DNA from 4 places in the Enterobacter sp. SCRI0065 genome. Region 4 is predicted to be linked to each of the others. Evidence: predicted binding sites of a transcription regulator. Region 4 holds the regulator's gene; each other region holds the start of a gene.
The links. Region 4 encodes CRP, which controls carbon source genes, mostly activating them, when cyclic AMP is high. Its sites were predicted from a motif close to ATGTGANNNNNNTCACAT; they were not measured.

Region 1: a site for CRP is predicted at 2,212-2,229, ahead of deoC (deoxyribose-phosphate aldolase). Genes of this name have one in related genera too.
Region 2: a site for CRP is predicted at 2,261-2,278, ahead of focA (formate transporter FocA). Genes of this name have one in related genera too.
Region 3: a site for CRP is predicted at 1,703-1,720, ahead of garD (galactarate dehydratase). Genes of this name have one in related genera too.

The regions. Positions count from the first base shown of each region.
Region 1 is NZ_JCBAJB010000004.1:199,796-204,013, reverse strand. It holds gene deoA (thymidine phosphorylase) at 1-1,245, opposite strand, end outside; gene deoC (deoxyribose-phosphate aldolase) at 1,301-2,080, opposite strand; gene AC6EMZ_RS13480 (YjjI family glycine radical enzyme) at 2,344-3,891, shown strand; gene AC6EMZ_RS13475 (YjjW family glycine radical enzyme activase) at 3,866-4,218, shown strand, end outside.
Region 2 is NZ_JCBAJB010000001.1:716,346-720,563, forward strand. It holds gene pflB (formate C-acetyltransferase) at 1-1,294, opposite strand, end outside; gene focA (formate transporter FocA) at 1,345-2,202, opposite strand; gene ycaO (30S ribosomal protein S12 methylthiotransferase accessory factor YcaO) at 2,607-4,218, opposite strand, start outside.
Region 3 is NZ_JCBAJB010000003.1:358,724-362,941, reverse strand. It holds gene garD (galactarate dehydratase) at 7-1,578, opposite strand; gene AC6EMZ_RS11745 (MFS transporter) at 1,994-3,328, shown strand; gene garL (2-dehydro-3-deoxyglucarate aldolase) at 3,344-4,114, shown strand; gene garR (2-hydroxy-3-oxopropionate reductase) at 4,138-4,218, shown strand, end outside.
Region 4 is NZ_JCBAJB010000006.1:199,450-203,667, reverse strand. It holds gene AC6EMZ_RS16855 (YheU family protein) at 1-203, shown strand, start outside; gene AC6EMZ_RS16850 (phosphoribulokinase) at 234-1,103, shown strand; gene AC6EMZ_RS16845 (OsmC family protein) at 1,150-1,554, opposite strand; gene crp (cAMP-activated global transcriptional regulator CRP) at 1,863-2,495, shown strand; gene AC6EMZ_RS16835 (YccS/YhfK family putative transporter) at 2,554-4,218, shown strand, end outside.

The DNA of each region.
Region 1 (4,218 bases), on a different contig from region 4:
TTTCGCCGCTTCCTGCCAGCTAGCTTCGTCTTTAGCGTGAATCACAGCCAGCGGACGCTGCCCGTCAACGCTGTCGCCCAGACGCGCCATATCGGTAAAGCCCACGCTGTAATCAATTGTGTCCGATGCCTGACGACGACCGCCGCCCATAGAGACCACCGCCATGCCCAGCGCACGGGTATCCATCGCAGAAACAAAGCCTTCGGCATCGGCGTAAACCGCTTTGGTCAGCGTCGCGGTCGGCAGATATTTCGCGTAGTTCTCGACGAAATCGGTCGGACCTTTTTGCGCGGCAACCATGCGACCAAAGATATCGGCCGCTTTGCCGTTATCCAGCACGGCCTGAAGTTTGATACGCGCTTCGGCGTCGTCTTTGGCAAGCTTGCCGGAGATAAGCATCTCAACGCACAGCGCCATCGTGACGTCTAACAGACGCGGATTACGATATTCACCGGTCAGGAACTGCACCGCTTCGCGCACTTCGACCGCGTTACCCGCACTGGAGGCCAGCACCTGGTTCATATCGGTCAGTAGCGCAGTCGTGCGCACGCCCGCGCCGTTGGATACGCCAACAATCGCTTCGGCCAGGGCCGCAGAGAGTTCGTAAGTCGGCATAAACGCACCGCTGCCTACCTTCACGTCCATCACCAGCGCATCCAGACCTTCTGCCAGCTTTTTGGCGAGGATCGAGGCGGTGATCAGCGGAATGGAATCAACGGTCGCGGTAATATCGCGGGTGGCGTAAAAACGCTTATCCGCAGGAGCAAGAGAGCTGGTCTGGCCGATAATCGCCACACCAACATCTTTAATAATTTCGCGGAAACGATTGTCGTCCGGGAAGATGTCGAAGCCCGGAATAGCTTCCAGTTTGTCGAGCGTACCGCCGGTATGGCCCAGGCCACGTCCAGAGATCATGGGGATGTAACCACCGCATGCCGCCACCATTGGGCCGAGCATTAACGACGTGACATCACCTACGCCACCCGTGGAGTGTTTGTCCACAATCGGGCCGTTAAGGTTGAGGCTCTTCCAGTTCAGAACGCTACCTGAATCTCGCATTGCCATGGTCAACGACACACGCTCAGGCATCGACATATCGTGGAAGAAGATGGTCATCGCCAGGGCGGCAATCTGCCCTTCAGAAATGGTGTTGTCGCGAATACCGTTGATAAAGAAGCGGATTTCGTCGTCGCTTAATGCATGACCATCACGTTTTTTACGAATAATTTCTTGTGCGAGAAACACGGTAACCCCCGAGGAATCAGGTTAAATGCGGCGATAAATCGCCGCAAGAATGGAATTAATAGCTGCTTGCGCTCTTACCGTCGCCGTGACCCAGCGCTTTCAGAAGGCTTGCCAGCAGGCTGGATGCGCCAAAACGGTAGTGACGGGAATCAGCCCAGTCAGCGCCAAACAGATCGTCAGCGATCGCCAGGAACTGCTGTGCGTCTTCCGCGCTACGTACGCCGCCCGCAGGTTTGAAGCCTACGGTTTTGGATACGCCCATATCACGGATAACTTCCATCATGATGCGCGCGCTTTCTGGCGTCGCGTTGACCGGCACTTTACCGGTAGAGGTTTTGATGAAATCTGCACCGGCTTTAATCGCGATTTCAGAGGCTTTACGAATCAGAGATTCTTCTTTCAGCTCGCCAGTTTCGATGATCACTTTCAGCAGCACGTTAGCTGCTGCACAAGCGTCTTTACAGGCTTTCACCAGATCGAAACCTACCTGCTCGTTGCCCGCGATCAGCGCACGGTACGGGAATACCACGTCAACTTCGTCTGCGCCGTAAGCGATCGCTGCGCGCGTTTCTGCCAGCGCAATATCGATATCATCGTTACCGTGCGGGAAGTTGGTGACGGTAGCGATACGCACGTCAGGGGTCCCCTGCGCGTTCAGCGTTTTACGCGCAATCGGGATGAAGCGCGGATAGATACAGATGGCGGCAGTATTGCCCACCGGGGTTTTCGCCTGATGACACAACGCGATCACTTTCTCGTTGGTATCGTCATCGTTCAGGGTGGTCAGGTCCATCAGTTTCAACGCGCGCAGGCTGCTTGCGGTTAAATCGGTCATAACATTCTCCAACGGCATCGCCGTATAAATTTTCACCGTGCGGGTCTGTGAGTATTCTAACATTCACCCGCATTCACACTTCGACATTCATCACAGTTAATGAAAACTGCATACAAATTTGCATTACTCTAATGAGATCTTCGTCGAATTTTACTCTTGATTCTGCTGGCTAAAGCAGCAATCACCCGCGTGGGATCAAAAGCCTCAGCCGGATGACTTCCTACAATCTGCTCATCATCTGCAGAATAAAAAAGGAAGCGAACATGTCCACCTCCGGTCTCGATGCTATGCAACAACGTTGCCAGCAAATTGTGACAAGCCCGGTACTGACGCCAGAGCAAAAACGCCATTTTTTGGCGCTGGAAGCGGAAAACAACCTGCCCTATCCCACGCTATCGCAAGAAGCACGCTCCGCGCTGGACGCGGGATTCATTTGCGATATGTTTGAAGGCCATGCCCCCTTCAAACCGCGTTACGTCCTGCCTGACTATGCCCGCTTTCTGGCCAACGGTTCAGAGTGGCTGGAACTGGAAGGCGCACACGATCTCGATGATGCGCTTTCGCTGCTGACTATCCTGTACCACCATGTTCCGTCCGTCACATCGATGCCGGTATTCCTGGGTCATCTTGATGCACTGCTGCAACCTTATGTTAGAATTCTAACACAAGAAGATATCGATAGTAGAATAAAACGTTTCTGGCGTTATCTCGACAGAACGCTGCCTGATGCATTTATGCACGCTAATATTGGGCCTGCGGACACACCCGTCACCCGGGCCATTTTACGCACTGACGCAGAGCTGAAGCAGGTTGCACCAAATCTTACCTTTATTTACGACCCCGATATTACCCCTGACGATCTGCTGCTTGAAGTGGCGAATAATATTTGCGAATGTAGTAAACCCCATATTTCTAATGGCCCCGTGAATGATAAAATTTTCACAAAAGGTCGTTTTGGTGTGGTGAGTTGTTACAATTCCCTGCCGCTCGCCGGTGGCGGCAGCACGCTGGTACGTTTGAATTTAAAAACCATTGCCGAGCACAGCGAATCGGTGGAAGATTTCTTTAGCCGCACGCTACCGCACTACTGTCAGCAACAAATCGCCATCATCGATGCCCGCTGCCACTTCCTCTATGAACAATCCGGCTTCTTTGAGAATAGCTTCCTGGTGAAAGAGGGTCTGATCGATCCCGACCGTTTTGTACCGATGTTTGGCATGTACGGTCTGGCGGAAGCCGTGAACACCCTGTGTGAAAAAACCGGTATCCACGGACGCTACGGCAAAGACGAGCAGGCCAATGCGCTGGGGTATCGCATCAGCGAACAACTTGCCGCCTTTGTTGAAAACACGCCGGTCAAATATGGCTGGAAGCAGCGCGCTATGCTTCACGCGCAATCGGGTATCAGTTCCGACTCTGGCACTACGCCGGGGGCACGTCTGCCTTACGGTGATGAGCCAGATCCTATTAGCCACCTGCTGGCCGTCGCGCCGCATCACAAACATTACCATTCCGGTATCAGCGATATTCTGACGCTGGATGAAACGATCAAGCGCAACCCGCAGGCCGTGGTTCAGCTTTGTTTGGGTGCCTTTAAAGCGGGGATGCGCGAATTCTCTGCGAACGTGGCGGGCAATGACCTGGTGCGCGTGACAGGCTATATGGTGCGCCTGTCGGACCTGGAAAAATATCGCGCCGAAGGGTCGCGCATCAATACGACCTGGCTTGGCGAAGAGGCCGCACGCAATACCCGTATCCTGGAACGTCAACCGCGCGTGATAAGCCATGAACAACAGATGCGCTTTAGTTAGTCAGGTTATCCCCTTCTCCTGCGTGGACGGGCCGGGCAGTCGCCTGGCGCTGTTCCTGCAGGGCTGTAATCTGCGCTGTAAGACTTGTCACAACCCGTGGACGATTGGCCGTTGCAACGACTGCGGGGTTTGTGTGCCGCATTGCCCGCACGACGCGCTGAACATTCAGGCTGGTCGCGTCTGGTGGCAGGAGAACGATTGCCAGAAGTGTGATACTTGCCTGCGTTTGTGCCCGCAACAGGCCACGCCGATGGCGATGCGTTTGAGTGTCGACGATCTGCTGGCACAAATCCGTAAAGTCGCGCCGTTTATCGAAGGGATCACCGT
Region 2 (4,218 bases), on a different contig from region 4:
ACTGCATTTGCTTACCAACAACCATTGGGCTTACACAACATGCGATAGCGTAATCGTCGTTGTTGAAGTCCGGACGCATCAGGTCATCGTTCTCATACTGCAGAGAAGAGGTATCGATGGACACTTTGGCAGCGAATTTTTTAAAGCTCAGCGGCAGTTTTTCAGACCACAGAACAGTGATGTTTGGTTCCGGAGACGGGCCCATGGTGTACAGGGTGTTCAGGAAACGGAAGCTGTTTTTGGTTACCAGAGTACGGCCATCAACGCCCATACCACCAATAGATTCCGTTGCCCAGATTGGGTCACCAGAGAACAGCTCATCATATTCTGGAGTACGCAGGAAGCGAACCATACGCAGTTTCATGACCAGATGGTCAATCATTTCCTGTGCGTCTTGTTCGTTGATTTTGCCTGCTTTAATGTCACGTTCGATGAAGGCATCCAGGAAGGTGGACACGCGACCGAAGGACATTGCTGCACCGTTCTGAGATTTAACCGCAGCCAGGTAGCCGAAGTAAGTCCACTGAATAGCTTCCTGAGCATTGGTAGCAGGAGCAGAGATATCGCAGCCATATTTGGCAGCCATTTCTTTGATCTGACCCAGCGCACGGTACTGTTCAGAGATCTCTTCGCGCAGACGGATGGTTGCTTCCAGGTTTACGCCGTTTTCCAGATCGGATTGCAGAGACAGGAACTGTGAATATTTGTCTTTCATCAGGAAGTCGATGCCGTACAGCGCAACGCGACGGTAGTCACCGATGATACGACCACGGCCATACGCATCTGGCAGACCGGTCAGTACGCCAGATTTACGGCAGTTCAGGATGTCTTTGGTGTAAACGTCAAACACGCCCTGGTTGTGAGTCTTGCGGTATTCGCTGAAGATTTTTTTCAGCATTGGGTCCAGCTCGCGGTTATACGCTTTGCATGAACCTTCAACCATTTTAATGCCACCGAACGGGATAATCGCACGTTTCAGTGGAGCTTCAGTCTGCAGACCAACGATTTTCTCAAGGGCTTTGTTGATATAGCCAGCATCGTGAGAAGTGATGGTGGAAGCAACAGAAGTGTCGAAATCAACTGGCGCATGAGTGCGGTTTTCCAGTTTAACGCCTTCCATTACGTTGTCCCACAGTTTGGTTGTTGCGTCAGTCGCACCAGCCAGGAAGGATTCGTCGCCTTCATACGGGGTATAGTTTTTCTGAATGAAGTCACGTACGTTGACTTCTTTCTGCCAGTCACCTTTAGCAAAACCTTCCCAGGCTGTGGCTAACTTTTCATTAAGCTCGGACATGTGATACCTACCTTCTTAAGTGGATTTTTCTTTACTGCCTGAGATAACCATCAATGATGATTGTCGCCACGCAGGTAAATGACCCAGTATGTCAACCCAACCAACAGACCCCCACCGATAATGTTCCCGATAGTGACGGGGATCAGGTTATCTGTGATGAAATTCATGATAGTCAGGTGAGAGAAACTTTCCGGACTTGAACCAACTGCTGTCCAAAACTCGGGGCTCGCAAAGTTGCGGATTACAATACCCATTGGGATCATAAACATATTCGCGATACTGTGCTCAAAGCCGCTGGCAACAAACATCGCGACGGGCAGAACCATAATCATGGCTTTGTCCATCAGGCTGCGTCCAGAGTAACTCATCCAGACGGCCAGGCAGACCATCAGGTTTGCGAGGATGCCAAGTGCGACGGCTTCGATAAAGGTGTGATGCATTTTGTGGTCGGCAGTCTGCAGGACGTTAAGCCCCCAGCCACCGTTGGCGGTCATATACTCGCCAGACAACCACATGAGTAAAACGAAGAGCAAACAGCCAATCAGGTTGCCAACATAGACATTAAGCCAGTTGCGCGCCAGTTGACCCCAGGTAATTCTTCCGCTTGCTTTGGCCACAACGATAAGCACCGTTGAGGTAAAGAGGTCGGCGCCGCAAATGACGCAAAGAATCAGACCCAGTGAGAAACAGATGCCGCCAATGAACTTCGCAATACCAAAAGGCATCGCGGCAGTACCGGTGGTTGCAGTGATGTAGAATACAAACGCGATGGAGATGAACACACCAGCGGTAATCGCCAGATAGAACGTCGTCATCGGGTGTTTTGTAGCTTTATAGACACCCGCTTCTTCGGCCACTTTGGCCATTGCAGCTGGGAGTATTAGATCAAAAGGGTTGTCAGCTTTCACACTAACTCTCTCTTTATTAAGTCGGCGACGAGATACTAACAAAGCATTATAGAAGAGAAATTGATATAGATCATATCTCGCCTGGCTTATAGGCCCGCAAAGCGCATGGTTTTACAGCGAATGCGGAGTAAGTAATTGATTATCCGTATAAAAATAAATTTTAAAAGTTATGAAAAGAGTTGAATTTTTTCTCCCGTTCCCTTTGAAGCAGTTAATTACAATGGAGTATTGACCATAAAAAGTAACAGTAAAGCTCAAGTAAACATAATTATATTTACCTGTGTTTAACGTTATTATTACAAACAGATTTTATTGCCAAAGATATAAAAAACGGGGCAATGAAATTGCCCCGTAATATAGCTCAGACGATTGGATACGCCTACAGTCAGTGGTGTTATCTGCGCTTATTTTGACCAGTAAGCGCTTTTTGCACGTTGCAGCTTCTCATAGGCCTTCAGCAGTGACTGGTGCGCAGGGAACGCTTTCAAATCACTATCAACCGCCTGAAGACCGTAGAAAGGTTCTTCACCACTCAGTGCTGCACTTGCAGCTTCAACGGCTTCTGCACCGTACATCCGCACAAAGGCGTTGAGATATTGCAGAGGCTGGCGATCTTCTTCCAGTGCTAAAAGCAGCAGCGTTTGCAGGCAACGGTAGTAATTTGCGCGCTCTGCAGAGAAGACGGATTGGTTGAACTCGATGGTCCACTCGGTCCAGGCAAGCGCCTGATCCAGATCGCCACCGGCCAGCGCCAGCATCGCTTTCAGTTCACCGATGCGCAGGGTATACCAACCGTTATCTTTGCCAGTTGCCAGGCCCAGTAGCTCACGTACGCGGGTAAAGTCATCGTGGCCTTCATCGTCCAGTTGAGCGATCAGGTTCAGATAATCTTCTTTTTCCCATTCGCTGCCTGGCAGCGCCAGTAGCGTTTCGCGCAGGTGATTACCCATCGTGTTGTTCGCCAACCACAGGTCTTCGGCCGGGTAAATATCAGACATGCCAGGAACGATAATACGGCAAGCGTAAACGCTCAGATGCTCGTAATCGGCAATGTAAACTTCTTGATCTTCTGCTTTGAAGATAGCCATCAGGGTGGCGAACTCTTCTTCTGTCGTGCCTGAGAAACTCCAGTCCACGAACGGATAATCCGCGTCCTGCTTAAACATATCCCAGGAGATCAAACCGCTGGAATCGATGAAGTGAGTTTCGAGGTTGGCGTGCTCACCCACTTCTTCGTCGTCGAAGGTCGGTGGAGTGAAGACATCAAGGTCTTTCAGGCTACGTCCCTGCAGAAGTTCCGTGACGGTACGTTCCAGCGCGACGCCAAAATCAGGGTGTGCGCCAAACGAGGCGAAACATGTTCCGTTCGCTGGGTTAAACAGTACCACGCAGATGACCGGGTATTTGCCGCCCAGTGAACCGTCGTAAGCAAAGATAGGGAAACCTTCCGCTTCGAGTTTAGCGATGGATTCCACTACGCCTGGGTAGCGCGCCAGAACGTCACTTGGGATCTCTGGCAGGCTGATAGATTCGGCAATGATGCGGTTTTTAATATGGCGCTCAAACACCTCGGACAAACCCTGAACGCGGGCTTCGTTACGGGTGTTACCTGCGGACATACCGTTGGATACGTACAGGTTGCCGATGATGTTCATCGGAATGTAAACGGTTTGCTCGTCAGACTGACGGGTAAACGGCAGGGCACAAATGCCGCGCTCGTCGTTACCTGACTGCAAATCAACCAGCATACCGGCAGCCAGTTCATTATCTGGATCGTAAAACGCGCGCAGGCGAGCATCCAGAATACCTTCTGGCAGTTCATCGCTGTCAGTTAACGGGAACCATTTTTCATTCGGATAATGCACGAATTCGCCGTTAGCAATGGTGTCGCCGAGCCAGAAGTCTGCGAAGAAATAGTTGGTGGACAGACGCTCGAAATACTCACCCAGAGCAGAAGCCAGTGCCGCTTTTTTGGTGGCACCTTTGCCGTTAGTAAAGCACAGCGCACAGTCTGTA
Region 3 (4,218 bases), on a different contig from region 4:
TGCAAATCACGTTACCGGCGCCGGGTTAAATACCGCCAGCTGGTTATGTAATCCCCATTGGTCAGAGAAGGTTTTTTTACGACCGCTCGCCACGTCCAGAATAAAGTGGAACAGCTTCCAGCCCACGTCCTCGATGCTTTCTTCGCCAGTGGCAATCGTCCCGGCGTTGATATCCATTAGGTCGTACCAACGGTTTGCCAGCTCGGTGCGGGTCGCCATTTTAATGACTGGCACCGCCATCAGGCCGTATGGCGTACCGCGCCCGGTGGTAAACACCTGCACGGTAATACCGGATGCTACCTGCTGCGTACCGCAGACAAAATCGCTCGCAGGCGTTGCAGCATAAATAAGCCCGCGTTTGGTCGGACGCTGACCAGGGGAAAGCACTTCGACAATGGCGCTCTGGCCGGATTTGGCAATCGAACCGAGCGCTTTCTCGACCACGTTCGCCAGGCCGCCTTTCTTGTTACCCGGCGATGGGTTCGCGCTGCGGTCGGTCTGACCCATTTCGAGATAGTTATCATACCAGGCCATCTCTTCCAGCAGGCGCTTGCCAACGTCTTCATTGATGGCGCGCGGTGTGAGCAGGTGAATGGCATCACGTACTTCGGTCACTTCCGAGAACATCACCGTGGCACCGCAGCGTACAAACAGGTCCGACGCGTAACCAACCGCCGGATTAGCCGTCACGCCGGAGAACGCATCGCTGCCGCCACACTGCGTGCCGACAACCAGATCCGAGGCCGGGCAGGTTTCGCGCTGGCGCATATTCAGTTTTACCAGATGGCGAACCGCCACCTGAAGAATATCGTCCACCATCGATTTAAAGCCAACGTGATGCTCATCCTGCAAACGCACAATACTGGCGTCCTCTACCGCAATGGCTTTCACATCTTCTGTGCCCTGCAACAGACGTTCCGGCTGGAGCTTCTCGCAGCCCAGACCAATCACCATCACCTCACCCCCAAAGTTTGGGTTGAGCGAAATATTGTGGATGGTACGAATCGGCACCACGGCTGCTGGAGCATTGATCGCCACGCCGCAGCCGTACAGATGGTTCAGGCCCACCACGCCGTCAACGTTCGGGTATTTTGGCAGCAGATCGCGTTCGATGATTTTCACCACGTAATCCACCACGCCCGCCACGCAGTGGACGCTGGTGGTGATACCGAGCAAATTCTTGGTCCCCACGCTGCCGTCTGCGTTGCGGTAGCCTTCAAAGGTGTAACCTTCCAGCGGCGGCAGGGGTTCCGGCACCCGGGTTGCCAGCGGCAGGGTGTTCAACGGCGGAGCTTTTGGCAGCTCTACCAGCGACTCGTCAATCCAGCTGCCCTGGGGAATGGCACGTACCGCGTAGCCGATGATTTCACCGTAGCGGACGATTTCGCCATGCGCGGGAATGTCGACCAGCGCGACTTTATGTCCCTGGGGAATATGTTCAATTAGCTCAAGGCCATCAGGGAAACGTGTTCCTGCTTTCAGGCCATTGTCATTGACAATAATCGCCACATTATCAGTGTCGTGTACTTTTATATAGAACGCCGTCGGCGATGCTTGTCGAATTTCGATGTCGGCCATTGCTCAGTATTCTCCAGCAAATATGTAGATATTAAATGCAGTTAAGAGTGTGTTTATTTTCTTATTATCAGAAATAAAGACGCTGCCTTCTTTAATAAAGAATGTCAGGAGTTTTGCGATAAAAATGTGATCGAGATCACTCATCAATGCGAGAGAGGACGCTGGCTGTAGGGGAATGCGTAAATCTGTGCATCAGCGCCCAGGGTGTTGTGCATATGCTCAAAATATTGTTCCTGTTTATGCCGATAATTGAGCGATGCGACAATGTGCAGGTTCGGGTAGATGTTTATACTTACTCTCGATTTCATTGCATCTGGTTAATTAACCGATATTGCCTGCTATCAATAATAATCAGTAAGAGACTTCCCAAAAAAATAATAAAAATACCTGGATCGATGTACCTGAGGAAATAAACATGTCAGTCGAAACTGCCGTACAAACGAAAAAGGGTATTCATACCCGCCATTTAATATTACTGATTATCTTTATTGTTACCGCGGTGAACTACGCTGACCGCGCGACGCTTTCTATTGCCGGGACAGAAGTGGCAAAAGAGTTGCAGTTAAGTGCAGTGTCGATGGGTTACATCTTCTCTGCGTTTGGCTGGGCTTATCTGCTGATGCAGATCCCTGGTGGCTGGCTGCTGGATAAGTTTGGTTCTAAGAAGGTTTACACCTATAGCCTGTTCTTCTGGTCGCTGTTCACCTTCTTACAGGGTTTCGTTGATGTCTTCCCGCTGGCGTGGGCAGGTATCTCGATGTTTATCATGCGCTTTATGCTCGGTTTCTCCGAAGCGCCGTCCTTCCCGGCCAACGCCCGTATCGTGGCGGCCTGGTTCCCGACCAAAGAGCGTGGTACGGCATCCGCCATTTTTAACTCTGCACAGTATTTCTCGCTGGCGCTGTTCTCGCCGCTGCTGGGTTGGTTGACCTTCGCGTGGGGCTGGGAACATGTCTTTACCGTGATGGGCGTGATTGGCTTTGTGCTGACCGGGATGTGGGTCAAGTTTATCCATAACCCTACCGATCACCCACGTATGTCTGCTGAAGAGCTGAAGTTTATCTCTGACGGTGGTGCGGTGGTCGACATGGATCACAAAAAGCCGGGCGATAAAGCCGCGAGCGGTCCTAAACTCCACTACATCAAACAGTTGTTGACCAACCGCATGATGCTGGGCGTCTTTTTTGGTCAATACTTTATCAACACGATTACCTGGTTCTTCCTGACCTGGTTCCCGATTTACCTGGTGCAGGAAAAGGGAATGTCGATTCTGAAAGTGGGCCTCGTGGCCTCCATCCCGGCGCTGTGTGGCTTTGCAGGCGGCGTGTTGGGTGGTGTGTTCTCGGACCATCTGATCAAGAGCGGTAAGTCGATTACCCTGGCGCGTAAGCTGCCGATTGTGCTGGGAATGCTGCTGGCTTCCACCATTATTCTGTGTAACTACACCGATAACACGGTGCTGGTCATCGCACTGATGGCGCTGGCGTTCTTCGGTAAAGGGTTTGGTGCGCTGGGTTGGCCGGTGATTTCCGATACCGCGCCAAAAGAGATTGTTGGCCTGTGCGGTGGTGTGTTTAACGTCTTCGGCAACGTGGCGTCGATTGTCACTCCGCTGGTGATTGGCTACCTGGTGAGCGAGCTGCATTCGTTCAACACCGCGCTGGTATTCGTTGGCTGTTCAGCCCTGATGGCGATGTTCTGCTACCTGTTCGTGGTCGGCGACATCAAACGTATGGAATTGCAGAAATAAGCGAAGGTATAAGCGATGAGTAACGATATTTTCCCGAACAAGTTTAAAGCGGCTCTGGCGGCGAAAGAGATTCAGATTGGCTGTTGGTCTGCGCTGGCAAGCCCAATCAGCACCGAAGTGTTAGGTCTGGCCGGTTTCGACTGGCTGGTGCTGGACGGTGAACATGCGCCAAATGATGTGACCACCTTTATTCCGCAGCTGATGGCGCTGAAGGGCAGCCACAGCGCCCCGGTGGTACGCGTGCCGACGAACGAACCGGTCATCATCAAACGCCTGCTGGATATCGGCTTCTACAACTTCCTGATCCCGTTTGTAGAAAGCGTTGAAGAAGCCGTGCAGGCGGTGGCCTCTACGCGCTATCCGCCGGAAGGCATTCGTGGCGTATCGGTTTCTCATCGCGCCAACATGTTTGGCACCGTGCCGGACTATTTTGCGCAGTCGAACAAAAACATCACCATCCTGGTTCAGATTGAGAGCCAGCACGGTGTGGATAACGTCGATGCTATCGCCGCCACTGACGGCGTCGATGGCATCTTCGTCGGCCCAAGCGATCTGGCAGCGGCATTAGGCCACCTCGGCAATGCCAATCACCCGGACGTGCAGCACGCCATCCAGCACATTTTCGCCCGTGCTAAAGCGCACGGTAAACCGAGCGGTATTTTGGCACCGGTTGAAGTGGATGCCCGTCGTTACCTGGAGTGGGGCGCAACCTTTGTCGCCGTAGGCAGCGACCTCGGCGTATTCCGCTCTGCCACGCAGAAGTTAGCCGATTCCTTTAAGAAATAATCACCACTGACAGAAAGAGAGAAATTATGACGATGAAAGTTGGTTTTATTGGCCTGGGTATCATGGGTAAACCAATGAGTAAAAACCTGATTAAAGCAGGTTAC
Region 4 (4,218 bases):
AGGATCTGGCTCCCGAAACGCTGGATAGCCTGATCGAAAGCTTTGTATTACGCGAAGGCACAGATTATGGTGAACATGAACGTTCGCTTGAACAAAAGGTCGCCGATGTGAAACGGCAGCTACAAAACGGCGAGGTGTTGCTGGTGTGGTCTGAACTGCACGAAACGGTCAACATCATGCCCCGCAATCAGTTTCGCGGTTGATTGCTTCATCTTTCCAGTCAGGGAGTTGCTATGTCCGCCAGACATCCGGTTATTGCCGTTACGGGATCGAGTGGTGCGGGAACCACCACCACCAGCCTCGCTTTTCGTAAGATTTTCGCTCAGCTCAATTTACGGGCGGCAGAAGTCGAAGGCGACAGCTTTCATCGTTTTACCCGCCCTGAAATGGACATGGCCATTCGCAAGGCCCGCGATTTAGGCAAGCACATCAGTTATTTTGGCCCCGATGCCAACGACTTTGGTCTGCTGGAACAAACCTTCGCGGAATATGGGTTAACCGGAACAGGGCAGTCACGCAAATATCTGCACACCTACGATGAAGCCGTGCCGTGGAATCAGGTTCCTGGCACGTTTACGCCGTGGCAGCCGCTGCCGGAACCGACCGACGTGCTGTTCTATGAAGGGCTACACGGCGGCGTGGTGACGCCCCATCAGGACGTAGCGCGGCACGTGGATTTGCTGGTCGGCGTGGTGCCAATTGTGAATCTCGAGTGGATCCAAAAGCTCACGCGCGACACCAGCGAGCGCGGCCATTCCCGCGAGGCGGTGATGGATTCGGTCGTGCGTTCTATGGAAGATTACATCAACTTTCTGACCCCACAGTTCTCGCGCACGCATATCAACTTCCAGCGCGTTCCAACGGTTGATACCTCCAACCCGTTTGCGGCCAAAACGATTCCGTCACTGGACGAGAGCTTTGTGGTGATTCATTTCCGCAATCTGGAAGATATCGATTACCCGTGGCTGCTGGCGATGCTGCAAGGCTCGTTTATTTCACACATTAATACGCTGGTGGTACCTGGCGGGAAGATGGGTCTGGCGATGGAGTTAATCATGATGCCGCTGGTACAGCGACTGATGGAAGGCAAGCAGATCGCATAACGTTTTATGCCCGGCGGCGCTGTGGACAGCGCCACCGGGCGTATTTTTACGCCTCGATCACTTCATACGAATGCGTAATCTTCACCGCTTTTTCCAGCATCAGTGCTACGGAGCAGTATTTTTCCGCAGACAAATCCACCGCACGTGACACCGCTGCATCTTTTAGCTCTTTACCAGTCACAATGAAATGCAAATTAATATGCGTAAACAGACGCGGCGCTTCTTCGCGGCGCTCTGATGTCAACTTAACTTCACAGTCAGTCACCGCAAGACGGCCTTTTTGTAAAATAGACACCACGTCGATCGCGCTGCATCCGCCAGCGGCCATTAACACCACTTCCATCGGGCTAGGGGCTTTATCACCGGAGTTACCGTCCATCAAAATTTGGTGTCCTGAAGCGGATTCGCCGAGGAACGTTAAACCTTCAACCCATTTCACGCGCGCTTGCATTTTATTCACTCCGAAGTTGCATTTTTTCGTACAGATTAGGTGTGCGTGACAATTCTCTCATTGGAAGGCGACCTGCATCATGCTGAAGCGAGACACCAGGAGACACGCGGCAAAAGCTATGCTAAAACAGTCTCGATGCTACAGTAATACATTGACGTTACACATGTATGCAGAGGACATCAAACTTTACTGGCTGCAAATATTTGTGACAGCCAAATCCCAGGTACGGGTAAGAATTCGATTGCAACCCCAGAGTCAGGATGCAACTTATGACTCTGGTGACAGCTTATAACAGAGGATAACAGCGCATGGTGCTTGGCAAACCGCAAACAGACCCGACACTCGAATGGTTCTTGTCTCATTGCCATATTCATAAGTACCCATCGAAGAGCACGCTGATTCACCAGGGTGAAAAAGCGGAAACGTTATATTACATCGTGAAAGGCTCAGTGGCCGTGCTGATTAAAGATGAAGAAGGGAAAGAGATGATCCTTTCTTATCTGAATCAGGGCGATTTCATCGGTGAGCTGGGCCTGTTTGAAGAAGGCCAGGAACGTAGCGCTTGGGTACGTGCAAAATCGGCCTGTGAAGTGGCTGAGATCTCTTACAAGAAATTCCGTCAGCTCATCCAGGTCAATCCGGACATTCTGATGCGTCTTTCTGCGCAGATGGCTAACCGCCTACAGGTCACGTCTGAGAAAGTGGGTAACCTCGCCTTCCTGGATGTAACGGGCCGCATCGCCCAGACTCTGCTCAACCTGGCGAAACAGCCAGACGCCATGACCCACCCGGACGGTATGCAAATTAAAATTACCCGTCAGGAGATTGGTCAGATCGTCGGTTGTTCTCGTGAAACCGTTGGCCGTATTCTGAAGATGCTTGAAGATCAGAACCTGATCTCCGCTCACGGCAAAACCATCGTGGTTTACGGAACCCGTTAACCCCGGTTAAAACGGCGTGCCATCGCAAGATGTCACGCCGTTTTTGTCTCTCTCACCCATGTGGCGCAGACTGATTTATCACCCAGAAGTTAACTACGCACTACGACAAACGTTGGTGTTATGTCTTCCCGTGGCTGTCGGTTTACTTCTCGGCCACCTGCAACACGGTCTGCTTTTCTCGCTTGTTCCTGCCTGCTGCAATATCGCGGGTCTGGATACTCCGCATAAACGTTTTTTCAAACGTCTGATTATCGGTGGCTGCCTGTTTGCAGGATGTAGCCTTGCCGTTCAGCTTTTACTGGCTCGTGATATTCCGCTGCCACTGATTTTGACGGTGCTGGCCATGACGTTAGGCGTCACGGCAGAGATCAGCTCTCTGCATGCCCGATTACTGCCTGCATCACTGATTGCCGCCATTTTTACGCTTAGCCTCGCCGGAAATATGCCGGTGTGGGAGCCGCTTTTAATTTACGCCCTCGGCACGCTCTGGTACGGGCTGTTCAACTGGTTTTGGTTCTGGATGTGGCGGGAACAGCCCCTGCGGGAGTCGCTGAGCTTGCTCTACCGACAGCTCGCTGACTATTGCGAAGCAAAATACACCCTGCTGACACAACATACCGATCCGGAAAAAGCGTTGCCGCCACTGCTGGCTCGTCAACAAAAAGTAGTCGATTTGATTAGCCAGTGTTACCAACAGCTTCACATGCTCGCGGCCAATAAAAACCACGAATACAAACGGCTGCTACGAACTTTTCAGGTTGGGCTGGATTTGCAGGAGCATATCTCCGTTAGTCTGCATCATCCTGAAGAAGTACAAAAGCTGGTGGAGCGTAGCCACGCCGAGGCGGTGATCCGCTGGAATGCCCAGACCGTTGCGGGACGCCTGCGCGTGCTGGCTGACGACATCTTGTACCACCGATATCCCACGCGCTTTACGATGGATAAACAGCTGGGTGCGCTGGAAAAAATTGCCCACCAGCATGCGGATAACCCGGTTGGGCAGTTCTGCGCGTGGCACTTTAGCCGCATCGCACGCGTGCTGCGAACACAGCGTCCGCTCTACCCGCGCGACCTGATGGCCGATAAGCAAAAACGCCTCCCGCTCTTACCCGCGCTGAAAAGCTATCTGTCGTTCAAGTCTTCAGCACTGCGCAACGCGGCACGTATTAGCGTCATGTTAAGTTTCGCCAGCCTGATGGGTGTGGCGTTGCATCTGCCTAAGCCTTACTGGATTTTAATGACCGTGCTGTTCGTCACGCAAAACGGCTACGGTGCAACGCGGGTACGCATCCTTCATCGGGCAGGAGGCACTATCGCCGGGTTAGTCATAGCCGGGGTCACGCTGCACTTTCACGTCCCGGACGGGTACACCCTCGCGGGTATGCTGGTTATCACCCTGGTCAGCTATCTCTTCATCCGCAAAAACTACGGCTGGGCGATGGTGGGGTTTACGGTCACAGCGGTATACACCTTACAGTTGCTCACCCTAAACGGCGAACAGTTCATTGTGGCACGCCTGGTCGATACGCTGATTGGCTGTCTGATCGCCTTTGGCGGCATGGTCTGGCTGTGGCCGCAATGGCAAAGCGGCTTATTACGCCAAAACGCCCACGATGCACTGGAAGCTGACCAGCAGGCTATTCGGTTGATTTTGAGCGCCGATCCGCAGCCTTCACCGCTGGCGTATCAGCGTATGAAGGTGAACCAGGCGCACAACGCCCTG